One region of the Micromonospora sp. CA-269861 genome, then DNA from elsewhere that is predicted to be linked to it. Evidence: riboswitches for the same ligand, from Rfam matches in the RefSeq annotation. Region 1 holds a riboswitch; each other region holds the start of a gene.
What was found. A riboswitch is a leader RNA that binds a small molecule or an ion and turns the genes downstream of it on or off. The one in region 1 is predicted to bind cobalamin.

Region 1 (7,032 bases):
CCAAGCTGGCCTCGGGTTTCGACACCGACGCCACGTACCGGGTGCAGCGGGTGCCGACCGCCGACTACCGCGGCGTGATGCTGCCGACGGGCAACCCGGTCCTCGCCGACCCGGCGGTCCGCCGGGCGCTCAACCTGGCCGTCGACCGGGCCGCGATGGTGTCCGGGCTCCTCGGCGGCGCCGGCGAACCGGCGTTCGGCCCGATCCCCCCGACCTCCGAATTCGCCGACCCCTCGATCATCGGCAAGCCGACCGCCGACCCGACGGCGGCGGGAGCGCTGCTCGACGCGGCGGGCTGGACCCCCGGCCCCGGCGGGGTACGCGTCAAGGGCGGCCGGCCGGCCCGGTTCACGCTGATGTACCCGGCGAGCGACACGCTGCGCAAGGACCTGGCCCTTGCCGTCACCGCCGACGCGAAGAAGATCGGCATCGAGGTGACACCGGCAGGGCTCACCTGGGACGCCATCGACCCTCGGATGAAGTCCGACGCCCTGCTGATGGGCTACGGCACGCCGTACGACCCGGACTTCGTCTCGTACAAGCTGTTCGGCTCGACGTTCGCCGGGCAGGGCTACTTCAACCCCGGCTCGTACCGCTCCGAGGTGACGGACCGGGCCCTGCAGGAGGGACGCGACCAGATCGACCCTGCCCTTCGCAAGGCCGCGTACGCGCAGTTCCAGAAGCAGTTGGCCGCCGACGTACCGTGGCTGTTCCTCACCTACCTGCGGCACACCTATGTGCTGAAGTCCTCGGTCCAGGGCGTGGCCCCGCGGGTCGAGGCACACGAGCACGGGGTGGCGAACAGCCTCTGGTGGAACATCGACACCTGGACGCGGTCGTGACCCGACCCGGTCGGCTGGCCGGGGCCGGCGCGGTGGTTCGGCGTCGGCTCCTCGTCGCCGTCCCGGTGCTCGTCGCGACAAGCGTCGGGATGTTCGCGCTGGGTGCCGCCTCGCCGGTCGACCCCGCGAAGCAGTACGCGGGCGCGGCGGCCTTCACCGCCAGCGAGGAGAACCTGGCACAGCTCCGCGCGAACTGGGGCGTCGACGACCCCCTGCCGGTGCAGTACCTGCGCTGGATCGGCAACCTGGTCCAGGGCGACCTGGGTTGGTCGACCAGCCGCCACGAGCCGGTCGCCTCGGTGCTCGCCGCCCGGGCCGGCTGGACGCTGCTCCTGATCGGTGTGGCCCTGGCCCTGGTCCTGGTCGCGAGTCTGCTGCTGGGCGCGCTGGCCGCGTACCGCCGGGGTGGGCTGTTCGATCGTGCACTGCGGACGGCGGCGTACGCGGTGCAGTCGATGCCGGTCTTCTGGCTGGGCCTGGCCGCGATCGCCGTGTTCGCGCTGGCCCTGGGTTGGCTGCCGGCGGGCGGGCTCACCGACGTCACAGCTACCGGCACCTCCTGGGCCGACGTGGCGCACCACCTGATCCTGCCGGTCGGCGTGTTGGCCGTGTCCCAGGCACCGTGGTTCGTGCTGTTCGTCCGGGACGCGGTCGCGGAGAGCATGCGCGACGACCACGTGCTCGCGGCGCGGGCACGCGGGTTGCCCGGTCGGACGGTGCTGTTCGGGCACGCGCTGCGGACCGCGCTACTGCCGTTCCTCACCCTGGTCGGCACCCACCTGCCCGAACTGGTCGGCGGGGCGGTGCTGGTCGAGACGGTCTTCTCGCTGCCGGGCCTCGGCGCCGTCACGGTCGCCGCCGCGCTGGGCAGCGACTTTCCGCTGCTGGCGGCGATCACGCTGGTCACCACAGCTGTGGTGCTGGCCGCGAACCTCGCGACGGACCTCGCCTACGCCGCCGCCGACCCGAGGGTACGACTCGATGGCTGACCTCGCTGCGCGACCGCCGCTGCTCCACTTGGCTCGATCGCGGCTGCGGCTGCGGCCCGGCCAGGCCGGTGCCGTAGCGGCCGGTCTGGTCCTGCTGGTGGCCGTCGCCGGCTCGCTGCTCGCCCCGCTGGTCTGGCCGCTCGACCAGAGCGCTGTAGCGCTGGACCAGACCCGGTCGGCGCCGTCCTGGGCCCACCTCGCCGGCACCGACGACCTGGGCCGCGACGTGGCGCACCGCGCCGTCTACGGGCTGCGGGTCTCGCTGCTCGTCGGCGCGGTCGCCGCGCTCGTCGCCACAGTCCTCGGTGGCGTGGTCGGTGGGATCGCCGGCACGCTCGGCGGCCGGGTGGACCGGATCCTGATGCGGGTCGTGGACACCATCGCCGCGATGCCGCACCTGCTGCTGGGCATCTTCATCGTCGCCATGCTGCGTCCCAGCCTCGGTGCCGTGATCGCGTCCGTCGGGCTCACCCACTGGCTCTCCACCGCCCGCATCGTCCGATCCGAGTTGTTGAGCCTTCGGACCCGCCCGTTCATCGACGCCGCCATCAGCGGCGGAGCCGGCCGGCTCCGGGTCCTCACCCGGCATCTGCTGCCGCACGTCCTGCCCCGGCTGGCGCTGGCCACCACCCTGATGATCCCGCACGCGGTGTGGCACGAGACCGCCCTGTCGTTCCTCGGCCTCGGCCTGCCACCGCACCTCGCCTCGCTGGGCAACATGATCAACGATGGCCAGGGTTCGCTACTGACCGGCGCCTGGTGGGCCAGCCTGGCACCCGGCGCGGTCATCGTCGTCGTCACCCTCGCCATCGCGGTCCTCGCCGCCCGCTGGCGCGACCGCCTCGATCCCCGGGTCCGAGCGGAGCTGCACCTGTGACCACCACCGAAACCATTTCCGCGCCGGCGTCGCCCCGCGCCGCCGCGAGGCAGCCGCTGCTCGCCGTGGACGGCCTCGGCGTCGAGTTCCGGCTCCGCGACGCGCGCGTGCGCGCCGTCACCGAACTCAGCCTCACCGTCCGGGCCGGCGAACTGCTGGCCATCGTGGGCGAGTCCGGCTGCGGCAAGTCCGTCCTGGCCCACGCCCTGCTCGGCCTCCTGCCGGGCAACGCCACGACCAGCGGTCACGCCGTGCTGCACCACCCCGGCGTCGACCCGGTCGACCTGGTCACCTGCGGCCAGCGCCAGCTTGCCCGCAGGGTACGCGGGCGCCGGGTCGGGCTGGTCCCGCAGAGCCCGGCGACCGCCCTGAACCCGGTCCGCACCGGACGGCGACTGCTCGCCGAGACGCTGCGGGCACATGGCCGCGACCGCGCCGACGCCGACCAGCTCGCGGTCGATGTCGGGCTCGACCCGGCGGACCTGGACCGCTACCCCCACGAGCTGTCCGGCGGCATGGCACAGCGTCTGGTCACCGCGCTCGCGCTGGCACCCGACCCGTCGCTGCTCATCGCCGACGAGCCCACCACCGGGCTGGACCGGCCGCTTGTCGACCACACCCTCGACCTGCTGCGCCGCCGCTGCGACAACGGCGCCGCCGTCGTGCTCATCACGCACGACCTGGCCGCCGCACGCCGGGTCGCCGACACCGTCGCCGTGATGTACGCCAGCCGCATCGTGGAACACCGCGACAGCGACGAACTCTTCACCGCACCAACCCACCCGTACGCCTCGGCGTTGCTCGACGCCCTGCCGGACCGGGCCTTCCGACCGGTGCCGGGCGACCCGCCGATGCTCACCGCGTTGCCGCCCGGGTGCGCGTTCGCGCCCCGCTGCCCACGCCGCACCGACACCTGCGCGGACCGGCCACAGCCGACACCTGTCGCCGGCGGCGGCGTGGTGGCCTGCCACCACCCGATTCCCACCGGAGCCACCACGTGACAAACGCGCAGCACCTGCTCGCCGACGAGGTGACCGTCGGGTACGGCCACCAGGTCGTCCTCGACGGCGTCACAGTGCGGATCAGCCGGGGAGAGACGGTCGGACTGCGCGGGCCGTCCGGCTGCGGAAAATCGACACTGGTCCGGGTCCTGGCCCTCCTGCACCGCCCCGACCGGGGCCGGGTCAGCATCGACGGCACCACTGTCGACGCCGTCCGGTACGCCGTGCCGGTCGCCCTCCGGACCCGCGTCGCCGCTCTGTTCCAGAGCCCGCGCGCCGCCGCCGACCCTCGACTGAGCCTCACCGACCTGATCGCCGAACCGCTGCGCGCCACCCGGACGCCCGAGTCGGCAATCCGGGAACGGGTGACCGAACTCGCCGACCTCGTCGGTCTCACCGCGGATCTGCGCGGCCGGCGTCCCCACGCGGTGTCCGACGGGCAACTGCAACGCGCCTGCCTCGCCCGGGCCCTCGCGCACCGCCCCGACTACCTGCTCTGCGACGAGGCCACCGCGATGCTCGACGCCTCGACCCAGGCGCACGTCGCCGCCGTCATCAGGGACTACCAGCGGACCCAGCGCGCCGGTGTCCTGGTCATCACCCACGACCAGACCCTGCTGGGCCGCTGGAGCGACCGGATCGTCGACCTGGCCGGCGCCCGGCTGGAGAGCCGCCGTCGGAGTGGGCCACTCGCTCTCGAGCGGTATACCTCTGAGGCATAAATATTCCTCAGAGGTATACCGCTCACCACGGAAGGTGCCCGGCCGACCCGGGCCTCGCTCAGCGGCCGTCGAGCACGGAGGCGATCTTGGCTGGGGCGTTCAGGGGTGCCAGCTGATCCGTGCCCAGTCCGTAGCGCTGGGCGAGGTACGCCGGGTCCTGCCAGGTGACGACCGACCCGGGCTGGCCGTCGTCCCGCACCATCAGTCGCAACGGCAGGTCGATCGCGATCTCGGGATGGGCCTGCATGAGTGGAGTGCCCGCCTGCGGATTGCCGAAGATGATCACCTGGGTGTCGGGCATGCTCAGCCCGGCCTTGCGAACGGCCGCGGCATGGTCGACCACCGCCGCCACCGCGGCGCCCATGCGTTCGGCTTCGGCCCGCAGCGCGGAGACCGTCTCTCCGACGTCCCGTGCGCTCCGCCTGGTCACCAATCCGTCGTTCACGGCCGACCCCCGCTCACCGTGTCGCTGGGCGAATCCCACCTCATCCTGCCCGCACCAGGGGGCGGTCCGGGGATGTTCGCCGCAACCGCCACCCGCCTCAGGCCGTGGACTCCTCGGCACCGTCGAGCAGCGCCCGCCGCAGGGCCAACCGGTGCTCCCGGCGGATCTCCGCCTCCCGGTAGCGACGCCGGTCCCCATCCGTCTCCGGCAACAGCGGCGGAACCGTACGCGGCTGTCCGTCGTCGTCGATGGCGACCATGACCAGGTGGGCGGTGGCCACGTCGGTGGGCGGCACCGCCCTGTCCCACCGGTCCGCGGTGACCTTCACGGCCACCTCCATCGAGCTGCGGCCCGCCCAGGTGATCCGCGCGTCGACGTGGACGACGTCACCGACCCGCACCGCGCGCAGGAAGGCGGTCTCGTCGATGGCGGCGGTGACGGCCGGCCCGTCCGAGTGCCGGGCGGCGACCACCCCGGCGACGGAGTCGATGAGGTTGAGGATCCGGCCGCCGTGCACCGTACCCATCAGGTTCGTGTGGTGCTGATCCATGATCTGCGACAGGGTCAGGTGCGACGCCGACGGTGGTCGGCCGGTGATCGTCATGATGTCGTGCACAGCGGTAGTCCGTCCCTCGGGAAACCACACCGCCGGAACGCGGACACACGCTGAGGAGCACCCACCGCGCACACCGCGCGGCACGTCACCCGCTCAGCCCACCCGCGAGGCCGACGGCAGCGCACACGGTTGTGTACGCGGCGCCGGCAGGTCTTCGGACTCGCGGGCCCGACCGGCCGCACGCCGATCTCCTACTGGCCGTCGCTTCCCAGGCCGGTGGCCCAGTGCTGATGACGGCTGTCGTTCCCACTCACCGCTGCGGGGCAGTCCCGGATTTCCACCGGGTTCCCTCTTACGACGCCCAGTCAGCCACGACCAGGCGAACCAACGCCACGCGGAGCATAGCTGGCCAGGGACGACGTTCACTCAGCGCGGCAGGCGACCCCGAGGGGTGCTCGGCTTTTGCCATCCGAGGAAAAAGTCCAGCGCCTCTTGAAAAAAGTCTCACTACGGCGAGGATATTCAGATGCATCGTCTCCCCCAGACTCCGGTGCGGGTGCTCTCGAGCCTCCTCGCGCTCCTCCTCGCCTCGGCGGTCGCTCTGCTCGCGTCCGCCCAACCCGCCGGAGCCCACGGGACCCTGGCGATGTCCACGCCGGCGGGGGGCGCCACGGTGAGCGAGCCGTTGACGTCGGTGCAGCTGTACTTCACCGAGAAGGCCGCCTCCAACGCGTTCTTCACGATCACCGCCCCGGGCGGCATCCGGGTCGACAACGGCTGGTCGTACGGGGAGCCGAAGCCGCTGGACAAGCCGGTGCGGGAGTACTTCCTGGTCAACGGCCAGTTCGAGCCACGGGAGTACACGACCGGGTTTCCCGCGACGGTGGCGGTGACGCACCTGCCGGCCAAGGGCGAGTACTCGGTGAGTTACCTGTCGGTCGCCTCGGACGGCGACCCCGTACGCGGCACCCTGACCTTCCGCTACAACGGGCGGGTGACGGCAGCGCCGCAGGGGTGGAGTCCGCCGACGACCCAGCCAGACCCGGCCCTGTTGGCCACCGCCGAGCAACACGGGTCCTCCGGGCAGGTCTCGGCAGTGCCGACAGTCGCGGCCGAGACGGCGGTCCCGCCGTCCGCGGCAGCGGCCCCGCCGAGCGACTCGGCGGATGAGAGCGGCCCCGGAGCGCTCGCGTGGACCGGCCTGGCGGCGGTCGCGGCAGCGGTCGCGGCGGCCGGATTCGTCGTCTGGCGTCGGCGGACGTCCCCCACTGGCAGGCCCACCGGTCGGGGCCGTACCGCACCGGGAACATCCGGCCGACGCGGCGCCGGTACCCGCCCCGGGACCAGAACCCCCGGCACGAAGACCGCCAGTGCCAAGGTCGCCAGTGCCAAGGTCGCCAGTGCCAAGGTCGCCGGTAGCAGAACCGCACGCGCCAGGACTGCGACCGTTGCGGACGCGACGACCCCCGCCACGACGGACAGCCGACCGCCCGTCGACTTCGGAGCATCGCCCGACCCGGACCTCGTCACCGCGACGCCCGGGTCCCGGCTGAGCAACACCGGCCTGGCACTGTTCGTCGGCGCTCTGGTGCTGTCCCTG
Region 2 (7,032 bases), 1.4 Mb from region 1:
ACGGCGAACGGAATGCCGATGATCTCCCCGTTGCCGAGCAGTTGGAACGATCGGGGCAGGCCGTAGACGCCGACCGCGCCGGTGATGATGAAGACGAGACCCCGGCCCACGGACATCGTGCCCAACGTGGCGATGAACGGCGGGATCCGGGCCACCGTCACCAGCAGACCGTTCAGCAGCCCGGCCAGCGCGCCGACGCCGATCGCGACAGCCGTCGCCGCCCACAGTGGAAAGCCGAGGTCGCGCACGACCATCGCGCCCACCACGCCGGCGAGCGCGGCGACCGACCCCACGGACAGGTCGATGCCCTTCGTGATGATGACCATCGTCTGGGCCGTGGCGATGATGGCGATCACCGCCGTCTGCGCCCCGATGTTGAAGAGGTTGTCAGCGGTCAGGAAGTACGGACTCGCGAAGGTCAGGGCGATGAACAGGACGACCAACGCGGTCGCGGCGGTGAACTCGGAGACGGCGTGGGAGATCCGTTCCCGGAACCAGTCGCTGAGTTCGCCGCGCTGCGTGCCGGCGGTTGCCTCGGCGCTACTCATCGTCGGATCTGACCTCCCCAAGCGTGGCGCCGGCACCCGGCGGGACCCGCCGACGAGCCGAACGCCTGTGAGCGACCGACCCGCTCGGATGACGGTGCGGCTCAGTGCCCCGCACAACCCTCAGAGATAGGTCGGATGTTTCCCACGATCAGGCGTTACGATGCCACGCATTCACGTACGTTGCCAAGGTCTTGCGGCCATGTTTTGCCATCGTTACCTGCGGCACGCGCGGCATACATCTGACCAAACCGGCATCGACCGCTGCCGTAAGCATGTTATCGATAACATGCTATGTCCCCAGTCAGGAAGCCGCTGTCGCGTCAGGACGGGGCCAAGCGGTACACCCGGCTCGCGGTCTGACGCCAGATCGCCGCCCGCTCGACGTCGGAGAGCGGGTCCAGCAGGTCACCCAGGGCCGTGACCCAGCGGGCGTACGAGGTGGCGAGCAGGCACACCGGCCAGTCCGAGCCGAACATCAGCCGATCCGGCCCGAACACGTCGAGGGCGTGCTCGACAGCGGGCCGCAGGTCGGCCGTCGTCCAGGACGCGCCGTCCACCTCGGCCACCAGGCCGGAGAGCTTCGCCGTCGTGTTGGGCTCGGCCGCGAGCGCCCGCAGGTCGCGGCGCCAGTCAGCGACATCGGCGCGCCCGAGCGGGGGCTTGCCGAGGTGGTCGAGGACGAACCGCACCTGCGGCAGGTCGCGGACGAGCCGGGTGGCCGCCGGTAGCTGCCAATGGCGCACCAGGAGGTCGAAGGCGAGGCCGGCGGCACCGACCGCGGCGATGCCCCGCCGCACGTCGGGGCGGTCGAGATAGGCCGGGTCGGGCTCGGACTGGACCAGGTGGCGGATCCCGACCAGCCGCTCGCCGCCCCGCGCCTTGCGCAGTCGGTCGAGGCGATGGCCGACATCGGCGGCGGTGAGGTCGACCCAGCCGACGACCCCGGCGATGAGAGGGTCGTCGGCCGCGATGCCGAGCAGCTCGGGCGTCTCCGACCGGACCGCGACGGACTGTACGACCACGGTCTGGGTGACCCCGGCGGCGCGGGTCGCCGGAGCCAGCTCGACCGGCGTGAAGTCGTCGTCGATCACGGCCATGGTGTGCGGATCGATCCAGGGCTGCGGATGCCGGGAGCGGACCCAGAGGTGATGATGCGCGTCGACGATGCCCGGTCGTCGCACGACCTCGCCGGCCGTCATCGGACCCGTCCTGGCGCGTTCACGTCCACCCCACACCCCGCCCAGCCACTGACCGGACCCCTCCGGGTCGACCCGGAGCCACAGGACCAATCTGGCAGGTTGACCATGTTAGCGGTAACAGGATGCTCCTGAGTGGCGGAACGCGCGCCCTAACCGGCTTCCGACAGTGTCGCAGTATGGTCTGACGAATCCATGTGGTGGCCACGGCTGGTCTGCTTGATAGACGTACCGGCGCGTTGGCGCGGGTGCGGGTTGACCGCCCGAGGTGGCACCGCTACCGTCGACCCACTATCTGCGGCGACGCGAGGGAAGCCGGTGTGAATCCGGCGCGGTCGCGCCACTGTGAGCGGCTCCCACCTCAAGTGGGGGCCGCGAGCCAGGACGCTCGGTCGTCCGCAGCCTTGCGATGGGGACGCGTCATCCCTGGGGAGGTTCGTGTATTCATGTCTAGTTCCGCTTCCAGCCAGCCGGTGGTGCACCCCGCTGGCAGTGCCCGTCTCCTGTGGACGGCTCTCGCGACGGTTGCCGTGCTCGCCCTGCTGACGTACCTCGTCGCCTTCGACCAGGGGGCGGTGTCGCGCAGCGGGATGTACCTGCACGAGCTGATGCACGACGGCAGGCACCTGCTGGGTGTCCCGTGCCACTGAACACCACCACCACTCCCCCGTTCGTCGCCGTCCTCGTCCGCGGCCTGCTCGCCGGTCTGATCGCCGGGCTGCTCGCCGGGGCGTTCGCGTACGTCGCTGGCGAACCGCACGTCGAGGCGGCCATCGCCATCGAGGAGGCAGCGGCGCACGTCGAGCCCGCCGCCGGTGCGCACGATCACGAGGACGCCCTGGTCAGCCGGACGGGTCAGCGCGGTGGCCTGATCCTGGCCACCAGCCTGTTCGGGGCCGCGATGGGTGGCCTGCTGGCCACCGCGTACGTCCTGCTGTCCCGTCGGCGGCGCGGCGACGACGACGGGCGGTCGGGCCTGCTGCTGGCCGGCGCGGCGCTGCTCGGCGCGGTGATCGTGCCGTTCCTCAAGTATCCGGCGAACCCGCCGGCGGTCGGCGACCCGGCCACCATCAACCAACGGACCGTCACCTACCTGTTGATGGTGGTGCTCGGGCTGGTGGCCGTGTGGGCCGGTTCCCTGGGTTACCGGTCGGTCGGCGCCCAGGCGCCGCAGTGGCTGCGCGCCGCTGCGGCTGTGGGTGGATTCCTGCTGGTCACCGCAGTGTCCTACGTGGTGATGCCGTCCTTCCAGGAGGTTCCGGCCGACTTCCCCGCGACCCTGCTGTGGAATTTCCGGCTGGCCTCGCTCGGCACCCAGGTCGTGCTCTGGACCGGCATCGGCCTGCTGTTCGCGGCTTTGATGCACCACGAGCGGCGTCGCCGGGTCGCCACCGCGCTGCCGAGCACGTGACCGGCACCAGCCTCCGGCTGGTCGCCCACGGTCACACCACCGCCCTGCGCCGGGCCCGCTTCGGCGGCACCGACGACGGCCTGGACGAGGGTGGCCTTCGTGCCGCTCTCGCCCAGGCCCGCGCCGATCCGGATCGGCGCGGGCACCTCGGCGTGAGCGACACCTGCCTGTCCAGCCCGGCGGCGGCGGCCCGACAGACCGCCACCGCCTTCGGCCTGCTGCCGACGATCGAGACGGCATTGGCCGACTGTGACTACGGCGACTGGTCCGGACGCTCCCTCGAGGAGATCGCCGGCAGCCAGCCGCAGTCGCTGCGGGACTGGCTGTCCGCACCGGACTCGGCGCCGCACGGCGGCGAATCCGTCACGGCCGTACGGGATCGGGTCGGAAGCTGGCTGGACGAGCAGCGCGGGGCCGGTCGACGCGTTGTCGCGGTCACCCACCCACTGGTGATCCGGATCGCGGTCGTGCACGCCCTCGGTCTGCCGACCGCGACGTACCGGCAGGTGGACGTGGAGCCGTTGGCGATCGTCCGGCTCACCAGCCAGGGCACGCGCTGGCAGCTCCGACTGGGCGCGCCGCGAACAGCTTGAGGTCGCACCGACGGCGCAGGCCGTGTCCACTCCTGGTGGACACGGCCTGCGTGGCGTTGGGCGACTGTCAGCCGCTCGCTCAGTGCTGCCGGTGGGGCAGGTGCAACTCGACCGGCTCGGGCGGAAGGTCGTCGACACCGGCGGCGACTGCCTGTTCGTGGCGGCGACGCGCCGAGGGCAGGGCGAGCGCCGCGAAGACGGCCAGGACGGCGACGCCCGCGCAGACCCAGAAGCCGGCGGTGAACGCCGCGTCGGTGGGCAGCCCCTGAGGTGTGCTGTTCGACGTGATGACGGCCGCGACGACCGCCGCGCCGATGCTGCTGCCGATGGTCCGCGCGATGGTGTTGACGCCGCTCGCCTCGCCGGTCTGCCCGGCCGGGACGCTCTCGATGATGGCGTTGGACATCGCCGCGAACGCCAGGCCGATGCCGGCGCCGGTGAGCACCCCGGAGAGCAGCACCTGCCAGGTCGCGCCGTGCGCGACCGCCGGCAGCGCGAACGCGACGACGACCGCGACAGTGCCGAGGAACATCGGAACCTTGGGACCGAAGCGGCGGTCCAGCAGGCCCGCGAGGGGACCGAAGACCACCATCATCAGGACGGTGGGCAGCAGGAACAGGCCCGCCTGGGACACCGTCTTGCCGAACCCGTAGCCGGTGGCCGCGGGAAGTTGGAGCAGGGTCGGCACGAGCACGAACGTCCCGAACATCGCGAAACCGAGGATCAGGGCGACGAGGTCGGTGGCCCAGACACCGCGAATCCGCATCAGGCGCATGTCGATGAGCGGCTCGCGTACCCGAAGCTCGACCCGGACGAACACCACCATCGCGACCGCACCGAGCACGAACAGGCCGATGGTCTTCGGCTCCGTCCAGCCCCAGCCCTGTCCCTTGCTCACGGCCAGCAGCAGCGAGACCAGCGACACCGACAGGATGGCCGCGCCGAGCATGTCGAGCCGCCCGGGCGTGCGGACCCGCGACTCAGGCATCCCGAAGATGGCTCCGAGCAGCGCGACGACGACGAGGACCAGCGGCAGCCAGAACAGCCAGTGCCACGACAGGTGCTCCACGATCGGGCCGGCGGCCACGATGCCGACACCGGCGCCGACACCGAAGATCGCCGACAGCAGGCCGACGGTGACGCCGACCTTCTCCCGGGGCAGTTGGTCGCGGACGATGCCGATCGACAGCGGCAGGATCGCTCCGGCGGCTCCCTGGAGCGCCCGCGCGACGATCAGCACGGTCAGGTTGGGGGCCAGAGCGGCGAGCAGGGTGCCCGCGGCGAGGGCCGCGAGGACGCCGATGAGGACCCGACGCTTGCCGACCATGTCGCCGAGACGTCCGAGGATGGGCGTCAGCACCGAGGCGGCCAACAGGTACGCCGTGAGCACCCAGCTGATGTCTCCGGTCGAGACGCCCAGGTCTCTTCCGATTGTCGACAGCGCGGGCGCCACCAGCGACTGGAGCACCGCGAACGCCAGGCCGCCCAGCGACAGGTACAGCACCAGAAGGGTGCTGTTGGCGCGCGGGGCCGCGCTGGGTGCGGAGCCGAGGTGGGTCGGCTCCTCGAGGGTGTGGGTCATGAAATCCCCGAAGCTAGATGTAAACATTTGCTGACTTAGCCAGTATGCGCAGCCGGAGGCCCATGTCAACAGTCGTTTACGTCACGTCGGAGCGCTCCGGAGCTTGCGTTGGCCCGTAAGTCAACATATGTTTACTTCGCGCTCAGTGGCTGCACCGCGCCCCTGAGTGCCGGCAGCGCCGACCCGACCAGAGCGAAGAGAGGACGCGTCGTGACAGCAGCAGAACCGCCTGTCCCCGCGACCAGCAGCACCGCCGGCGAACCGGCCCAGCGTCGGCGTCGGGACGCGGCCGAGACCCGCCAGCTCCTGCTCGACGCCGCGCGCCAGCGGTTCGCCCGGGACGGCTACGCGGCCACGACCGTCCGGGACATCGCCGATGACGCGGGCGTCAACGTGGCGCTCATCAGCCGCTATTTCACGTCCAAGGAGGGCCTGTTCGAGGCGTGCCTGCGGGCCGCGGGCGACGAGTTGCGCCGGACGACCGGCCAGACGCCCGCCGACCAGGTGCCCGAGGCGATCGCCCGGCACATCGCCGACCTCGGCGCGGCGGGTCTGTCGAGTCAGCTCTCACTGCTGTTGCGGTCATCCGGGGATGCGGGTGCCGACGAGATCCGGCGCGGCGTCCTGGTCCGTTCCAGCGAACAACTGGCGGCGGCTCGCGGCTGGCGTCAGGGCGAACCGGGCAGCGAACAGATCCTGCTGCGCGCCCAGATGGTCCTCGCCGCCGGCATCGGGGTCGCGGTGCTGCGGTCGTCGATCCGCCTGGAGCCGCTGAGTTCCGCCTCCGAGCAGGACCTGGTCGGGCCGCTGCGCGACCTGGTCGACGCGCTGCTGCCGCCGCACTGAGTCCGTCGACCACCGCTCGTGGGGGCGGGCCGTGATCACGGCCCGCCCCCACGAGGCTGTACTGTCCCCGGTTCGGTGTCAGCCGGTGACGGTGAACGGTCGGGACACCGTCGTCGCCGACGTGGCACCGTTCAACGTGACGCTTGTCGCGCCCGCCTTCGCCGCACCCGGAACGCTCACCGTCGCACCGGAGATGACGCCGTCACCGTTCGCGCGCACAGTGCTGACCGCGAGTCCTCCCCCGAAGGTGATCGTGACCGCCTCGTTCGGAGCGAACCCGGAACCGTCGACCGTGATCGACGTGCCGCGCGGCCCCGAGGTGGTCAGCAGCGCCACCCGCGGCTGGTAGGTCCGCGCCTCCGGCTCCCCGGTCACCTGAACGGTGGCCGTGGCCGGCGTACGCGAGGACGCGCCCGTCGCGGTGACGGCGTACCGGCCGGGTTGCGCGTCACCCGAGGTCGGCACCGAAGCGCGGACCGTTCCCGTCGCGGAGGCCGCGACCTTCATGGTCCGGCCCGGGTCGGTGCCGACGCTGACGGTCACCTGCTCGCCGGCGGCGAAGCCGCTGCCGTCGACGGTGATCGCGCCACCGGTGGCGACGGTGCCGGACGCGGACAGCGCGATCGCCGGCTGCGACCCGCCCCGGGCCACTGTCACGGTGAAGGACTCGGTGCTGCTGGACAGCGTGTCCCACGCGGTGACGCGCACCGTGTAGGTGCCCTCACGTGCGTAGGTGTGCTGGCCGCTCATCGCGCCGGACGCGCCGATCGTCACGTCGTCCGGAACCGTGCCGTCACCCCACTGGACGCGAGCGTGGTAGCCCGTCGTACCGGGAACGCCGCCGGTCACCGCACCG
Region 3 (7,032 bases), 1.4 Mb from region 1:
TGGAGGTCTTCAGCCGGCGGGCACTGCTGCGCGGCGCCGAGTTGGGCACCTCGTCCGCCGGCGGTCGGCAGTCGCTGTTCACGCTCGTCGCGGAGTCGGACTTCGCGTTGGCGTCGTTCCTGCTCTCCGTGCTCGGCGAGGGCAGCTTCGTCGATCTGCTCTCGTTCCTGCACGAGAACGCCCCGGACCCGGTGACGCGCCGGATCTGTTGGCTCGCCATGCAGGACGAACGCCGGCACGTGGTGTTCGGCATGGCACATCTGGAGCATCAGGCGCAGCTGGATCCGCTGCTGCGGGACCGGCTGCGGGCGGCCATCCACCGCCGCCATGACGCGCTCGTCGACACCGCGGGGCTCAACGCGGACGTCTTCGACGCGCTGGTGGTGCTCGCGGCGGGTGGGTGGCATCCGGACGACGTGTCCGCCGGCTTCGACCGGGTGCAGGCACTGCAACACGCGATGGATCAGGGCCGTCAGCGCCGACTCGTCCGCCTGGGTTTCCGACCCGACGAGGCGGCGGCGCTCTCCGCCCTGCACACCCGCAACTTCATGTAGGCGAGCAGTACTGTGGAGCGGCCATGAACAGGGATTCCAGCGCGGTCCGCGAGGAGTTGCTGCGGCTGCGCGAGCAGACCGAGGCTCAGATTGCCGCCCTGGAGGGCGACCTGCTGAGCCTCTTCGAGGCGTCCCGGTCGTCCAACGCCGACGACGAACACGACCCCGAGGGCAGCACTATCGCCTTCGAACGCGCGCAGCTCAGCGCCGTCCTGGACGCCACCCGCCGACGCCTCGCCGAGCTGGACGTAGCGCTGCGACGGGTCGACGACGGCAGCTACGGCGTGTGCGAACGGTGTCTTCGCCCCATTCCCGCCGAGCGCCTCGTCGCCCGCCCCTCGGCGCGTACGTGCGTGGCCTGTGCCAGCCGACGGTGACGGCCGGCGGCGACCGGGCCGGGCTCCTCAGGCGATGATGGGGCTGCGACGTTCCAACAGCACCACGTCGCGCCAGCGTCCGTGGTGCCGACCGACCCGCTCGCGGACGCCGATGACGCGGAACCCGGCCCGCTGGTGCAACGCGAGGCTGGCGGCGTTCTCCGGGAAGACCCCGGACTGGATCGTCCAGATGCCGGCGGCCTCGGTGGAGGTGATCAACGCGTCCAGCAGCAGTCGGGCGACGCCACGGCCCTGGGCGGCCGGGTCCACGTAGACGGAGTGTTCGACCACACCGGCGTACACCGGGCGGGTCGAGGTCGGCGAGACCGCGACCCAGCCGAGGACCACGCCGAGGTGGTCGACGGCAACGAGCCGGTGCGCGGTCAGGCGTGCGCCGTCGAACGCCGTCCAGGCCGGCGCGGTGATCTCGAAACTCGCGTCACCGCTGTCCAGGCCGGCCTGGTAGATGGCCAGGACCCGGTCGGCGTCGGCGTCGGTCATGGGCCGCACGGTGATGTCGACCATCAGCGGATCCTTTCCGGGCAGCGACCACGCCTTTCTCGGCGTCGGTCGAATCAGACGGTTGGTCGCGCGTTCGACGATGAAGGGTCACAGCCCCACCGACCTTCTCGAGCGCGTTGATCAACAATTGTCACTTCTGCAACATGATCGATGCGGCATCCGCCACGACACCCAACGACCAATCGAGCTGACGGCATTCGGTCTGACTCACGCACTCGAGGCAGCCGCCTGAACGCCACGGCTGGTCTACTGCCCGAGTCCAGTGAGCATCGAGCGTCCTCATCGCGGCGAACAGTTCGTCTGCCCGACTTACCGGTTCATCGATCGGCACGGCGGCGCCCTCCCGTGTTCACGACGTTTGCCCCACCCGGGGCAGCCGCCGTCTGCCGCGCTCCCCCAGGTGGGTGTGCGGCCGAGAGCCCAGGAGTTTGCCGAAACCAGGGAACCCGACCAAGCTGCAACCTATTCCAACTTGTAGGAGTAGGTCAAGATACTTCGTGGAACTTGTTGGAACAGGTCTCCTCGTGATCAGATTGGGCTGCCGAAACCAGGGAACCCTTGGAGATCGACCCATGCCGACCGAGCGAGTGGACTACCGGCGGATCGCCAACGAAATCGCGGGAAAAATCAAGTCTGGTGAGCTTGCTCCGGGCGAGAAACTACCGTCCACCCGCGAGCTGGCCGAGCAGTACGGCGTGCACATCTCCACCATCAACCGGGTCATGACGATCCTCAAAGACCGCGAGTTGGTCGAAGGCCACCCGGGCAAAGGTGTCTACGTCGCAGAAGCCCAGAGCTGACCGCGCCGCTTCCTCGAACCGGTGATGAGAAGTAGCTGTCGGAGTCACCTCTGAGCTACTTCTCATCACCGTCGTGTCAGCAATCTCCCCGCCCGCGCCGATCTTGCGGTTCCGGTCGCCGAGATGCCCGGGATACCCCCTATGCCGCGACAGCAAGTGCAAGATCGCGCGGAGGGGGTGCGACGGCTCGTTAGAAGTCGTCGTCGAAGGCGACCGTGCCGGTCACCCCTACCTGGTACGCCGACACCCGCCGCTCGAAGAAGTTGGACAGCTCCTGCACGTCCTGCAACTCCATGAAGCCGAACGGGTTGCTCGACCCGTAGTGCGGGGCGATGCCGAGCTGGGCGAGTCGGCGGTCGGCGACGTGCTGCAGATACTCCCGCATGTCGGCCAACGTCAGACCGGGCACGCCGTGGCCCACCAGGTCCTCGGCGAACTGCACCTCGCACTCGACCGCCTCGGTGAGCATCCGGCGGACCTGGTCGGCGAGGTCGTCGTCGAACAGGTCCGGCTCCTCGGCGCGGACCGTGTCGACGACGTCGAACGCGAACGCCATGTGCATGGACTCGTCGCGGAACACCCAGTTGGTGCCCGAGGCCAGGCCGTGCAGCAGGCCGCGGGAGCGCAGGAAGTAGACGTACGCGAACGCGCCGTAGAAGAACAAGCCCTCGATGCAGGCGGCGAAGCAGATCAGGTTGAGCAGGAACGTCCGCCGGTCCTCGCGGGACCGCAGCTCACGCAGGTCGTTGAGGGAGTCGATCCAGCGGAAGCAGAACTCGGCCTTACGACGGATCGAGGGGATGTTCTCGATGGCCGCGAAGGCCTCGAAGCGCTCGGTCTCGTCGGGCACGTACGTGTCGAGCAGGTTGAGATAGAACTGGACGTGCACTGCCTCCTCGAACAGCTGCCGGGACAGGTAGAGGCGACCCTCCGGGCTGTTGACGTGCTGGTAGAGGTTGAGCACCAGGTTGTTGGCGACGATCGTGTCGCCGGTGGCGAAGAACGCCACCAGGCGGCTGACCAGGTGCCGTTCGGCCGGCGACAGCTTGTCCAGGTCGGCGAGGTCGGCGTGCAGGTCGACCTCCTCGACCGTCCAGGTGTTGCGGATCGCGTCGCGAAACCTGTCGAAGAAGTGCGGGTAGCGCATCGGGCGGAGAGTGAGGTCCATCCCGGGGTCGAGCAGCATGTGCGTGGTCCTCGTGTCGGTGGTGGCGTCGGCGGGGGTCACTGGCAGGCCTCGCACGACTCGGGGTTCTCCAGCGAGCAGGCCAGCGCCTCCGCGTCGACGACGACGGGTGCGACAGCGCTGACGGTGGCCTGCTGGATCCGCGTCGCGGGGCGCGAGCGCAGGTAGTAGGTGGTCTTCAGCCCGGCCTTCCAGGCGTACAGGTACATCGAGGAGAGCTTGCCGATGGTCGGCGCGGCCAGGAACAGGTTCAGCGACTGGGACTGGTCGATGAACGGGGCGCGGGCGGCGGCGAGGTCGATCAGCGCCCGCTGCGGCAGCTCCCACGCGGTGCGGAACAACTCCCGTACGCCGGCCGGCAGCTCGACGATGTCCTGCACCGAGCCCTCGGCCCGCTTGATCGCCGAACGGATCTGCTCGGTCCACAGACCGCGGGCCTTCAGCTCACGTACCAGAGCGGTGTTGACCTGGAGGAACTCCCCCGACAGGGTCTCGCGCTTGAACAGGTTGGACACCTGTGGCTCGATGCACTCGTAGCACCCGGCGATCGAGGCGATGGTCGCGGTCGGCGCGACCGCCACCAGCAGCGAGTTGCGCAGCCCGTACGCCTCGACCCGCTCGCGCAGGGCATCCCAGCGTGCCGTCTGCGTACCCTGGACACCCCACAGGTCGGGCTGGAGCTGGCCCCGCGCGGCCCGGGTCTGCGGGTACGCCGGGTGCGCGCCGAAGTCGCGCGCCAGGTCGGCGGAGGTCTCCAGCGCGGTCAGGTACAGCTCCTCGCTGATCCGGGTGGACAGCTCCCGCGCGGCAGGCGAGTCGAACGGCAGCCGCAGCGCGAAGAAGACGTCCTGCAGGCCCATCAGCCCGAGCCCGACCGGCCGCCAGCGGGGGTTGCTCGCCGCTGCCTGCGCGGTCGGGTAGTAGTTGATGTCGATGACCCGGTCGAGGAAGGTCACCGCGGTCCGCACCGTGGCGCGCAGCCGCTCCCAGTCGATGCCGCCGTCGGTGAGGTGGGCGGCGAGGTTCACCGAGCCGAGGTTGCACACGGCGGTCTCGGCGTCGCTGGACACCTCGACGATCTCGGTGCAGAGGTTGGACAGGTGCACCACGTTGCCCGGCTCGGCGGTCTGGTTGCAGAGCCGGTTGGCGGCGTCCTTGAAGGTCATCCACCCGTTGCCGGTCTGCGCGAGGGTCCGCATCATCTTCCCGTACAGCTCCCGCGCCGGGACCTGCCGCACGTAGCGACCCTGCGCCTCGGCCTCCCGGTACGCGGCGTCGAACCGCTCCCCCCAGAGGTCGGGCAGCTCGGGCACCTCGTGCGGGTCGAACAGCGACCACAGCTCGTCGGCCTCGACCCGGCGCATGAACTCGTCCGGGATCCAGTTGGCCAGGTTGAGGTTGTGGGTACGCCGGGCGTCTTCGCCGGTGTTGTCCCGCAGTTGCAGGAACTCCTCGATGTCCGGGTGCCACGGCTCCAGGTAGACGCAGGCCGCGCCCTTGCGCCGGCCGCCCTGGTTGACCGCGGCGACGCTCGCGTCCAGCGTGCGCAGCCACGGCACGATCCCGTTCGACTGCCCGTTGGTGCCCCGGATCAGCGCTCCCCGGGAGCGGACCCGGGAGTACGCGATGCCGATGCCACCGGCGAACTTGGACAGGTTGGCGACCTGGGCGTACCGCACGTAGATCGAGTCCAACTCGTCGAGCGGGGAGTCGACCAGGTAGCAGGAGGACATCTGGGTGTGCCGGGTTCCGGAGTTGAACAAGGTCGGTGAGCTGGGCAGGTAGGCCAGGCTGGACATCAGCCGGTAGAAGTCGACAGCCTCGTCCGCCGTCCGGGACAGGCCACAGGCCACCCGCAGCAGCCAGTACTGCGGGGTCTCCAGCACCAGTCGGCTGGTGGGGTGGCGCAGCAGGTAGCGGTCGTACACCGTACGCAGGCCGAAGTACTCGAACCTGCGGTCGCCGTTCGGGTCGACGGCCTGGTCGAGCGTCCTGGCGTGCGCGGCGACGAACACGGCGGTGTCGTCACCGATCAGGCCCTCGGCGTGGCCGACCCGGATCGCCGCGCTGAACGAGGTGATGCCCTGTCGACGCACCTCCTTGTCGACGTAGCCGGCCAGCAGCCGCGCGGCGAGGCGGGAGTACTGCGGCTCCTCACCGATCATCTCGGCCGCGGTCTGGATGGACAGCCGGTCCAGTTCGGCGGTCGTCGCGCCGTCGTAGAGGCCGCTGATGGTGCGGGTGGCCACCCGCATCGGGTCGACGTCGGTCAGGTCGTCGGCCCACCGCTCGACCGCCCGGACGATCTTGTTCACGTCCACGGGCTCGGTGGCGCCGTCGCGCTTGCGGACCTGCATCGGCGTCCGCCGCACTGTCGCGTCGCCGCTGACCGGGACTACCTCGGTGACTGTCACCACTCGCTCCTCGGAGTTCGAGACCTGGTGGCCCCGGACGCGAGGAGACAGACACCGGCGGACGCCACGCCAGCCCGGCGTGGGTCAGGTGGCGTCAGCCGTCCCACGCGGCCTCGGACCGCCGCCCACCCGGGTGCGGGTACGCGGCGCGCTGGCAGGTCTTCGGACTCGCGGGCACGACCGGGCTCGCCGGTCTCCTACTGGCCGTCGCTTCCCAGGCCGATTGGTGGCCCAGTGCTGATGACGGCTGTCGTTCCCACTCACCGCTGCGGGACAGTCCCGGATTTCCACCGGGTTCCCTGTTGCCTCGACCGCGCCGGATGAGCGGCCGAACCAGCTGCGCTCGACACCATATATAGGGACGCGGCCGTTGTCACACCCCACATGTCGGTCCCGGGCGTGTCGTCGGCCGGCTCGGTGATCACCATCACCAACGCGGTGGACCACGTCACGCCCACCGACGCCGGGCAACGGAGGCGGGCCCGCCGCGCAGGTGTCGACAATCGACAAAGATTTGATGTATCGAGGCAAGGGGGTCGCAGACCGCAGCCATGCGCGGTCGTCAATGCTTCGCGGCGAGGTCGAACGTCCAACCTCCGAGCCCTGATGCCGCCGCCACTCTCACCCACCAAACAGCACGATGGGCGGCAAGCCGGATCGGCGCGACTCGGGAAACATCATATGTCTAGGGGCCTGGGAGTGATCGACATCGTTGACGTGCCGGAGCAGCCCTCCGTATACTCCCAGTGATCATCTGATCTTTAGCCTAGCCGGGCGAGGAGCGCATGCCGCAGATCACTGCCGTCACCGTCGAAGACGTACGCTTCCCCACCTCCCTGACCGCTGACGGGTCAGACGCCATGAACAAGGACGGCGACTACTCGGCGGCCTACGTCATCCTGCACACCGACGGCGTCGACGGCGTCGGCGCGCCACTCGCGGGGCACGGCCTGACCTTCACCATCGGCCGAGGCAACGACATCGTCGCGGCGGCAGCGGTCCACCAGGCACAGCGCCTCGTCGGCCTGGACGTGGCGACGATGGCAGCGGACATGGGCGCGGTCTACCGCCTCCTCACCTCCGACTCACAGCTACGGTGGCTCGGTCCGGAGAAGGGCGTCGTCCACCTGTCCCTCGCCGCCGTGTTGAACGCGTCGTGGGACCTGGTCGCCCGGGTCG
Region 4 (7,032 bases), 690 kb from region 1:
GCCGGGTCGGGCTCGGCCGGGTCGCAGCCGAAACGGCAGCCGGCCACCCGGCGCACGGGGGGCAGCAGCGCGGCGAGAGCCCGCACGGCTGTGGACTTGGCGGTCCCCTTCTCACCCCGGACCAGCACCCCGCCGATCGCCGGGGAGACCGCGTTGAGCAGCAACGCCAGCCGCATGTCGGCCATGCCGAGCACCGCACTGAACGGGTAGATGGTGCTCGTGCTCATGCCCGGTCCTCCAGGTCACCCTCGCTGGCCAGGTACGTGTCGCGCAGCCGGTCCAGGGTCGCCGGCTCCGGCTTGGCCCACAGCCCCCGGTCGGCGGCCTCCAACAGCCGCTCGGTGATGCCGCGCAGCGCCCACGGGTTGGACTGCTCCAGGAACTCCCGGGTGGTGTCGTCGAAGAGGTACGCGGCGGCCAGGTGCTCGTACATCCAGTCGTCGACCACGCCTGCGGTGGCGTCGTAGCCGAACAGGTAGTCCACGGTGGCGGCCAGCTCGAACGCGCCCTTGTAGCCGTGCCGGCGCATCGCGGCGATCCACTTCGGGTTGACCACCCGGGCCCGGAACACCCGTCGGGTCTCCTCGCCCAGCGTGCGGGTGCGCACGTCGTGCGGCATCGCCGAGTCACCCACGTACGCCTCGGGTGACGTGCCGGTGAGATGGCGGACCATCGCCACCATCCCGCCGTGGTACTGGAAGTAGTCGTCGGAGTCGACGATGTCGTGCTCGCGGGTGTCCTGGTTCTTCACCGCCACCGCGATCCGAGCGAACGAACGCTCCATGTCGGCGCGCGCCTCCCGCCCGTCCAGGCCCCGGCCGTACGCGTAGCCGCCCCACACCGCGTACACCTCGGCCAGGTCGGCGTCGCTGCGCCAGGTCCGGGCGTCGATCAGGGGCAGCAGGCCCGCGCCGTACGCGCCGGGCTTGGAGCCGAAGATCCGGGCGGTGGCCCGCCGCTCGTCGCCGTGCTCGGCGAGGTCGGCGGCGACGTGCGCCCGCAGGTAGTTCTCCTCGTCCGGCTCGTCCAGGGCGGCGACCCGCCGGACGGCGTCGTCGAGCAGCGCCACGACGTGCGGGAACGCGTCGCGGAAGAAGCCGGAGATGCGGACGGTCACGTCGACGCGGGGCCGACCCAGCTCGGCGGTCGGCACCACCTCGATGCCGGTGACGCGCCGGGACCTGTCGTCCCAGACCGGCCGGCAGCCCAGCAGCGCGAGCACCTCGGCGATGTCGTCGCCCTGGGTCCGCATGGCGCTCGTGCCCCACACTGTCAACCCCACCGAGCGGGGGTACGCGCCGGTGTCGGCGAGGTGCCGGGCCAGCAGCGAGTCGGCGAGGGCCACCCCGACGTCCCAGGCGTTGCGACTGGGGATGGCCTTCGGATCGACGGAGTAGAAGTTGCGGCCGGTGGGCAGCACGTTGACCAGGCCCCGGGTGGGTGAGCCGGACGGGCCGGGCGGCACGAACCTCCCGTCCAGCGCCCCGAGGGTGTTGGTCAGCTCGTCGGTGGTCCGGTCCAGTCGGGGCACCAGCTCGGTGGCGGCGAAGTGCAGCACCGCGGCGACGTCCGGGATCGACTGACCGGTCACCTCCGTCACCACGGCGTCGACAGTGTCCACTGCCCAGTCCAGGGTCTCCATGCCGATGACCAGCCGCCGCGCGAGGGCCTCGATGAGGTCGATCGCGTCGGCGGCGGTGCCGGCCGGCCCGTCCACCACGTCGGTCAGCGCCGGGGGCAGCGCCAGTCGCTGTCCCGGCGACGCGAGCAGTTCCTGCTCGTCGAGGGAGTACGCGACGGCGAGGGCCTGCCGCAGGCCGGGCAGGGCCCGGGCGCCGCCCCAGATCTGCGGGGCGCGCAGCACCGCGAGGACCAGGTTGACCCGTGGTTCGCCGGTGGGCGCGTCGGCGAGGATGTGCAGCCCGTCGCGGATCTGCACGTCCTTGACCTCGCACAGGTACCCGTCGAGGTGCAGCACGAAGTCGTCGAAGTCGTCCGCGTCGGGCATCGCCTCGGCGTGCAGGTCGTGGTGCAGCTCGGCGGCGCGCACCAGGTCCCAGATCTGGGCCCGCACGGTGGGCACCTTGGCCGGGTCGAGCGCCTGCACGGTCGCGTACTCGTCGAGGAGTTGCTCCAGCTTGGCCAGGTCGCCGTAGGTCTCGGCGCGGGCCATCGGCGGGACGAGGTGGTCGACGACCACTGCGTGCGCCCGCCGCTTGGCCTGGGTGCCCTCGCCGGGGTCGTTGACGATGAACGGGTACACCAGTGGCAGGTCGCCGAGGACCGCGTCGGGCGCGCATTCGGCGGCCAGGCCGAGGCCCTTGCCGGGCAGCCACTCCAGGGTGCCGTGCTTGCCCAGGTGCACCACGGCGTCAGCGCCGAAGCCGCCGTCCCCTGCGGGCGCGGTCAACCAGCGGTACGCGGCCAGGTAGTGGTGGCTGGGCGGCAGGTCCGGGTCGTGGTAGATGGCGATCGGGTTCTCCCCGAAGCCGCGGGGCGGTTGGATCAGCAGCACCACGTTGCCGAAGCGCAGACCGGCGAGCACGATGTCACCACCCTCGGTGTACAGCTCACCCGGCGGCTCACCCCAGTGCTCCCGCATCCGCTCGCGCAGCTCGGCCGGGACCTGGTCGAACCAGCGCCGGTACGTCGGCCCCGGTATCCGGGCCTCGGCGGCGGCCAACTGCTCCGGGGTGAGCCACTCCACGTCGTGACCACCGGCGGCGATCAGCGCGTGGATCAGCGCGTCGCCGTCGTCGGGCGGCGGCGCGTCACCCAGGTCGTAGCCGGCCTCGGCCAGCGCGGCGAACAGCCGGACCGCCGAGGCCGGGGTGTCCAGGCCGACCGCGTTACCGACCCGGGAGTGCTTGGTGGGGTACGAGCTGAGCACCACGGCGACCCGCTTGTCGGCGTGCGGGACGTAGCGCAGCCGGGCGTGGCGCACCGCGATCCCGGCGACCCGGGCGGCCCGCTCCGGGTCGGCGGCGTAGACCGAGAGCCCGTCGGCGTCGATCTGCTTGAACGAGAACGGCACGGAGACGATCCGGCCGTCGAACTCGGGGATGGCCACCTGCATGGCGGCGTCCAACGGGGACAGCCCGGCGTCACTGTCGGCCCACTGCGCGCGGGTGCTGGTGAGGCAGAGCGCCTGGATGACCGGCACGTCCAGGGCGGCCAGGGCGCCGACGTCCCAGGCGTCCTCGTCGCCGCCGCCGGAGGCGTCCGCGGCGACCGCACCGCCGGCCGCGAGCACCGTGACCAGCAGCGCGTCACAGCGGGCGAAGAGCCCGAGTGGGCCGGTGCCCGCGGTCAGCCCGCGCAGCGAGCCGCAGAAGATCGGCAGCGGGTTGCCGCCGGCCCTGTGGACCGCGTCCGCGAGCACGTCGACGAAACCGGTGTTGCCGGCGAGGGCGTGCGCCCGGTAGAAGACGATCCCCACGGTGGGCCGGTCCGGGTCGGCGGGGTGTTCGCCGTGCACGCCGTACGCCGGGGTGGGCGCGGGCGGGGTGAACCCCTCACCGGTGAGCAGCACCGTGTCGGACAGGAACCGGGCCAACTGCCCCAGGTTGTCCGGACCGCCCTCGACCAGGTAGGCCAGCGCCTGGGTGACGACCCCGGACGGCACCGTGGAGATGGCCATCAGCTCCGCGTCGGGTAGCGCCTCACCGCCGAGCACGACCGTCGGCACTCCGGTGGCGAGCACCGCGGCGAGGCCGTCCGGCCACGCCTGCCGACCGCCGAGCAGGCGTACGACGACGAGGGCAACCCCGTCGAGGAGAGCGGGCACCTCCTCGACTGTGACTCGCGCGGGGTTGGCCAACAGGTAGTCGGCGCCGCTGGCGCGGGCGGCCAGCAGGTCGGTGTCGGCGGTGGACAGCAGCAGAATGCGCACGGCAGGCTCCGGAAAGTGACGCCCTGGGGCCCAGAGGGGGCGACCGGGACGATGCGGGTGGGTACGGCGTCAGCCGGTACGACGGCCCGGGTGAACGGCGCGCCGACGCGGGGCGTCGGGGCCGGTCAGCGTCGGGGCGGTCGGCTCAGCGGTGCCGGTGGCCGGTGCCCTGGAGCGCAATACGACGATAGTCGTCGATGAATGAGACGCCGTGCGTCATCGGGTCCTCCTCGGGTGTCCACGCCCTGGGGTACGTCCCGACGGCCGAAGTATCCTGGCTTCCGGATCGACGCTCTCCCCCGGCCTTCCAACCGCAGACACACGGCCGTGACTCACGAGGGGGGATCGCTCCCCGGTGACAGTGGCGGGACCGCGTCGGAATTGCACCGACTTCCTTCACTGCCGTCAGGCCGCGAATGCTGCCACACCGCCGCGTCGCCGGTCAACGCGGACCCCGGCGTCGCACGCCCACGCCCACCACATTGACCTGGGAAAATATCGGCGTGCGGGGTTGTCTCTGGCCGCTACGGCGGGCTGTTGAGCTCGTTGGTCGGCGAAGTGGCCTCCTGGCGGGCAGTGTCTGTGCGACGCCCTTTGGAGCTGATGTCGTAGACGATTCAGCACCGATCCGGTCAGCCCTGGGGTTCCTCGTGCCCAGAACGGCGCGGCCGGCGCGTCAGCGACAGCCAGCCGAGGAAACGCGTGTGCAGCACAGCAACGTCGGGGCGACCGCCGAGACTGTACAAGTCGTGGATGGCCTCGTTCATGCAGGACGTCAGGTAGAGAGCCAGCGCCAGCGAGTGGCCGTAGAACTCGGCGACGAGATCGAGTTGCGCGCGGGAGCACGGCCACGCGGCGGCGCAGTTGCGGCACAACCAGGCAGGGCGCATGGGTGGGTGCGGACGGGACCGGAGACTCACACCACGACCCTGCTCACCGCGACCGCCGCCATCCATCCCAGTGGGTGATTCCTCAACGGATAAGTTTTCTTCCGCCCTCCGGATGTCCTTTCGGCGCGGCCATCCGACGACTGGATAGGCTGGCCTTCACCCTCGAGCAGGAAGGGAGCCATCCGTGAGCGTCCGGACAACTGCCGCGCTCACCATCTCCGACCTGCTGTGGAGCAGCGCTGACATGCTCGATGCTTTAGCGGCTCGCGACGTCGCTCAGGTGTTCCGCCTCGTTCAGCGAGCCACCCACGCAAGCCAAACCACCCTCGGTGTCGCCACCGGGCTCAGCCAGGCTCAGGTCAGCGAGATCACCAGCGATGCCCGCCGGGTCAGCAGCATCGACGTCCTCACCCGCATCTGCGCCGGCCTGTCGATGCCGCGCCACGCACGCATGACCCTCCTGCTCGGCGAACGCGACCAGATGCCGGCCGAGCGGGACGTCAGTGGCTCGCAGGCCGGGAAGGCTGCGCGGGACCAGTGCGCCGATGTCACCGCCATCTATTCCAGTCGGTCAGATTTTGTTGCGGAGCTGCCTCCGCACGTCCTCTTCGACCGCGCCACGGACATCCGGGCGTCCGGCCTGTCGCTCAACGTCATTTGTCAGCAGTACGCCGACAACCGCCTCTTGAAGCTCCTCGCCGCCGGCACCCGCCTCCGTTGCCTGTTCCTCGATCCAGCCGGCGAGGCGATCAGGCGGCTGGAGCGTGAGGACGACTATCCGGACGGACACCTGAGCGCGCTCACCGAACTCAACATCCAAAATCTTGCCCGCCGAATTCGTGACCGGCTCCCGGCAGATGCCCGAGACCACCTCGCCATCGGCGTATACGACGAGTCCATTCGCGCCAACGTGCTTCTGATCGATGACCGACTCTGCGTCGTTCAGCACTACCTACCGCAGATGCGGGGCGTCGACTGCCCGACGATGATCATCGAGCGCAGCGCAGGCCCCGCCGGCCTCTACCCGATATTCAACGAGATGTTCAATTCGCTCTGGGATCGCAGCCGCCAGCTATGACCGACCACGCCCGCCTCCTTCCCCTCGCGCAGGAGGCCGTCAACCTGGCGCACGACCTGATGCGGACGCTTCGGCCCGGTGCGCTGACCTTCAAGGGTGACCGCGACATGGCTTCCGAGTTGGACTACGCCATCGAGCGACGGGTTCGCGAACATCTGGCCGCCAAGGCGCCTGACATCGGGTTCCTCGGCGAGGAGTACGGCAGCAGCGGCGACACCAGCACTCTCACCTGGGCGCTCGATCCAGTCGACGGCACCGTCAACTTCATCCACGGCTCACCCCTGTGCGCGATCTCGCTCGGCCTCATCCACGGCACACATGCCGTCCTCGGCGTCATCGACGTCCCATTCCTCGGCACCCGCTACCACGCCGTCAAGGGGCACGGTGCCTACGCCGACAACCAACGCATCCACGCCAGCCAGGTCACCGATCTCAGGGACGCCGTCGTCGCCATCGGCGACTATGCAGTCGGTGCTGATGCCAGCCGGAAGAACACCGAGCGACTCGCCATCACTGAGCAGCTCACCCAGCACGTCCAACGGATACGCATGCACGGTTCCGCCGCAATCGACCTCGCCTGGTTGGCTCACGGCAGGATCGACGCGTTCATCATGCTCAACAACAAGCCCTGGGACACCGTCGCAGGCGTCGTGGTCGCCCGAGAGGCTGGCGCTCTGGTGGTCGACATCGACGGAGCGCAGCACAGCATGGACGCTGTAGCCACCGTCGGTGGCAGCAAGTTGATTCTGCCGCCCATCCTCACGCTCGTTCAGCGATCACTCGCCCGGTGGAAATCCGCCTAGGGTCCGCTTTCGGCTACCTGCGGCCTGATCCAAGTCACTGGCTTTCTGGGCTGTCGGTCGGCCATACCGCTTCCAGGCCCTGGTCGGTGGCGTAGAGCAGGTACGGCCGCAGCTCGGGGGCGTTTTCCAGGCCGCGGCGCAGCGCGTACAGATGAGCTGACCTCGCCGCCAGGAAGGGTTGGGCGGCGAGCAGGCCCCTGAGATCCGCGAACCGCCAATCCACCCCCAGCAGCTTCCGTGCCCGTGCCAGCAGTGCAACGGCGTCGACCGGAACCTTGTCCAGGTAGACGTCGGCCGTCAGCGGCAGGTCCGCCTGCGGTTCGGCGGGCAGGGCGAACCCGGAACGCAGCCACACCTCGAACGCGGGGG

Region 2: it holds a riboswitch for cobalamin, as region 1 does, so the genes downstream of both, ACQP0U_RS12860 (CbtB domain-containing protein) here and ACQP0U_RS19370 (acyl-CoA thioesterase) in region 1, are expected to answer to the same signal.
Region 3: it holds a riboswitch for cobalamin, as region 1 does, so the genes downstream of both, ACQP0U_RS12895 (ribonucleoside-diphosphate reductase subunit alpha) here and ACQP0U_RS19370 (acyl-CoA thioesterase) in region 1, are expected to answer to the same signal.
Region 4: it holds a riboswitch for cobalamin, as region 1 does, so the genes downstream of both, cobN (cobaltochelatase subunit CobN) here and ACQP0U_RS19370 (acyl-CoA thioesterase) in region 1, are expected to answer to the same signal.

Annotation. Positions count from the first base shown of each region.
Region 1 is NZ_CP192014.1:4,218,285-4,225,316, forward strand. It holds gene ACQP0U_RS19340 (ABC transporter substrate-binding protein) at 1-842, shown strand, start outside; gene ACQP0U_RS19345 (ABC transporter permease) at 812-1,831, shown strand; gene ACQP0U_RS19350 (ABC transporter permease) at 1,824-2,708, shown strand; gene ACQP0U_RS19355 (ABC transporter ATP-binding protein) at 2,705-3,709, shown strand; gene ACQP0U_RS19360 (ABC transporter ATP-binding protein) at 3,706-4,431, shown strand; gene ACQP0U_RS19365 (DUF302 domain-containing protein) at 4,490-4,861, opposite strand; gene ACQP0U_RS19370 (acyl-CoA thioesterase) at 4,974-5,480, opposite strand; cobalamin riboswitch at 5,621-5,836, opposite strand; gene ACQP0U_RS19375 (copper resistance CopC family protein) at 5,959-7,032, shown strand, end outside.
Region 2 is NZ_CP192014.1:2,802,430-2,809,461, reverse strand. It holds gene ACQP0U_RS12870 (ABC transporter permease) at 1-548, opposite strand, end outside; gene ACQP0U_RS12865 (amidohydrolase family protein) at 869-1,747, opposite strand; cobalamin riboswitch at 2,012-2,155, shown strand; gene ACQP0U_RS12860 (CbtB domain-containing protein) at 2,191-2,394, shown strand; gene ACQP0U_RS12855 (CbtA family protein) at 2,385-3,155, shown strand; gene ACQP0U_RS12850 (histidine phosphatase family protein) at 3,152-3,748, shown strand; gene ACQP0U_RS12845 (MFS transporter) at 3,828-5,330, opposite strand; gene ACQP0U_RS12840 (TetR family transcriptional regulator) at 5,541-6,176, shown strand; gene ACQP0U_RS12835 (GH92 family glycosyl hydrolase) at 6,255-7,032, opposite strand, start outside.
Region 3 is NZ_CP192014.1:2,813,680-2,820,711, reverse strand. It holds gene ACQP0U_RS12920 (ferritin-like domain-containing protein) at 1-554, shown strand, start outside; gene ACQP0U_RS12915 (TraR/DksA family transcriptional regulator) at 578-931, shown strand; gene ACQP0U_RS12910 (N-acetyltransferase family protein) at 959-1,456, opposite strand; gene ACQP0U_RS12905 (GntR family transcriptional regulator) at 2,026-2,253, shown strand; gene ACQP0U_RS12900 (ribonucleotide-diphosphate reductase subunit beta) at 2,444-3,439, opposite strand; gene ACQP0U_RS12895 (ribonucleoside-diphosphate reductase subunit alpha) at 3,478-5,796, opposite strand; cobalamin riboswitch at 5,990-6,206, opposite strand; gene ACQP0U_RS12890 (enolase C-terminal domain-like protein) at 6,639-7,032, shown strand, end outside.
Region 4 is NZ_CP192014.1:3,524,236-3,531,267, forward strand. It holds partial or broken gene ACQP0U_RS16395 (VWA domain-containing protein) at 1-227, opposite strand, end outside; gene cobN (cobaltochelatase subunit CobN) at 224-3,892, opposite strand; cobalamin riboswitch at 4,138-4,314, opposite strand; gene ACQP0U_RS16405 (hypothetical protein) at 4,525-4,782, opposite strand; gene ACQP0U_RS16410 (DUF5919 domain-containing protein) at 4,967-5,860, shown strand; gene ACQP0U_RS16415 (inositol monophosphatase family protein) at 5,857-6,663, shown strand; gene ACQP0U_RS16420 (hypothetical protein) at 6,698-7,032, opposite strand, start outside.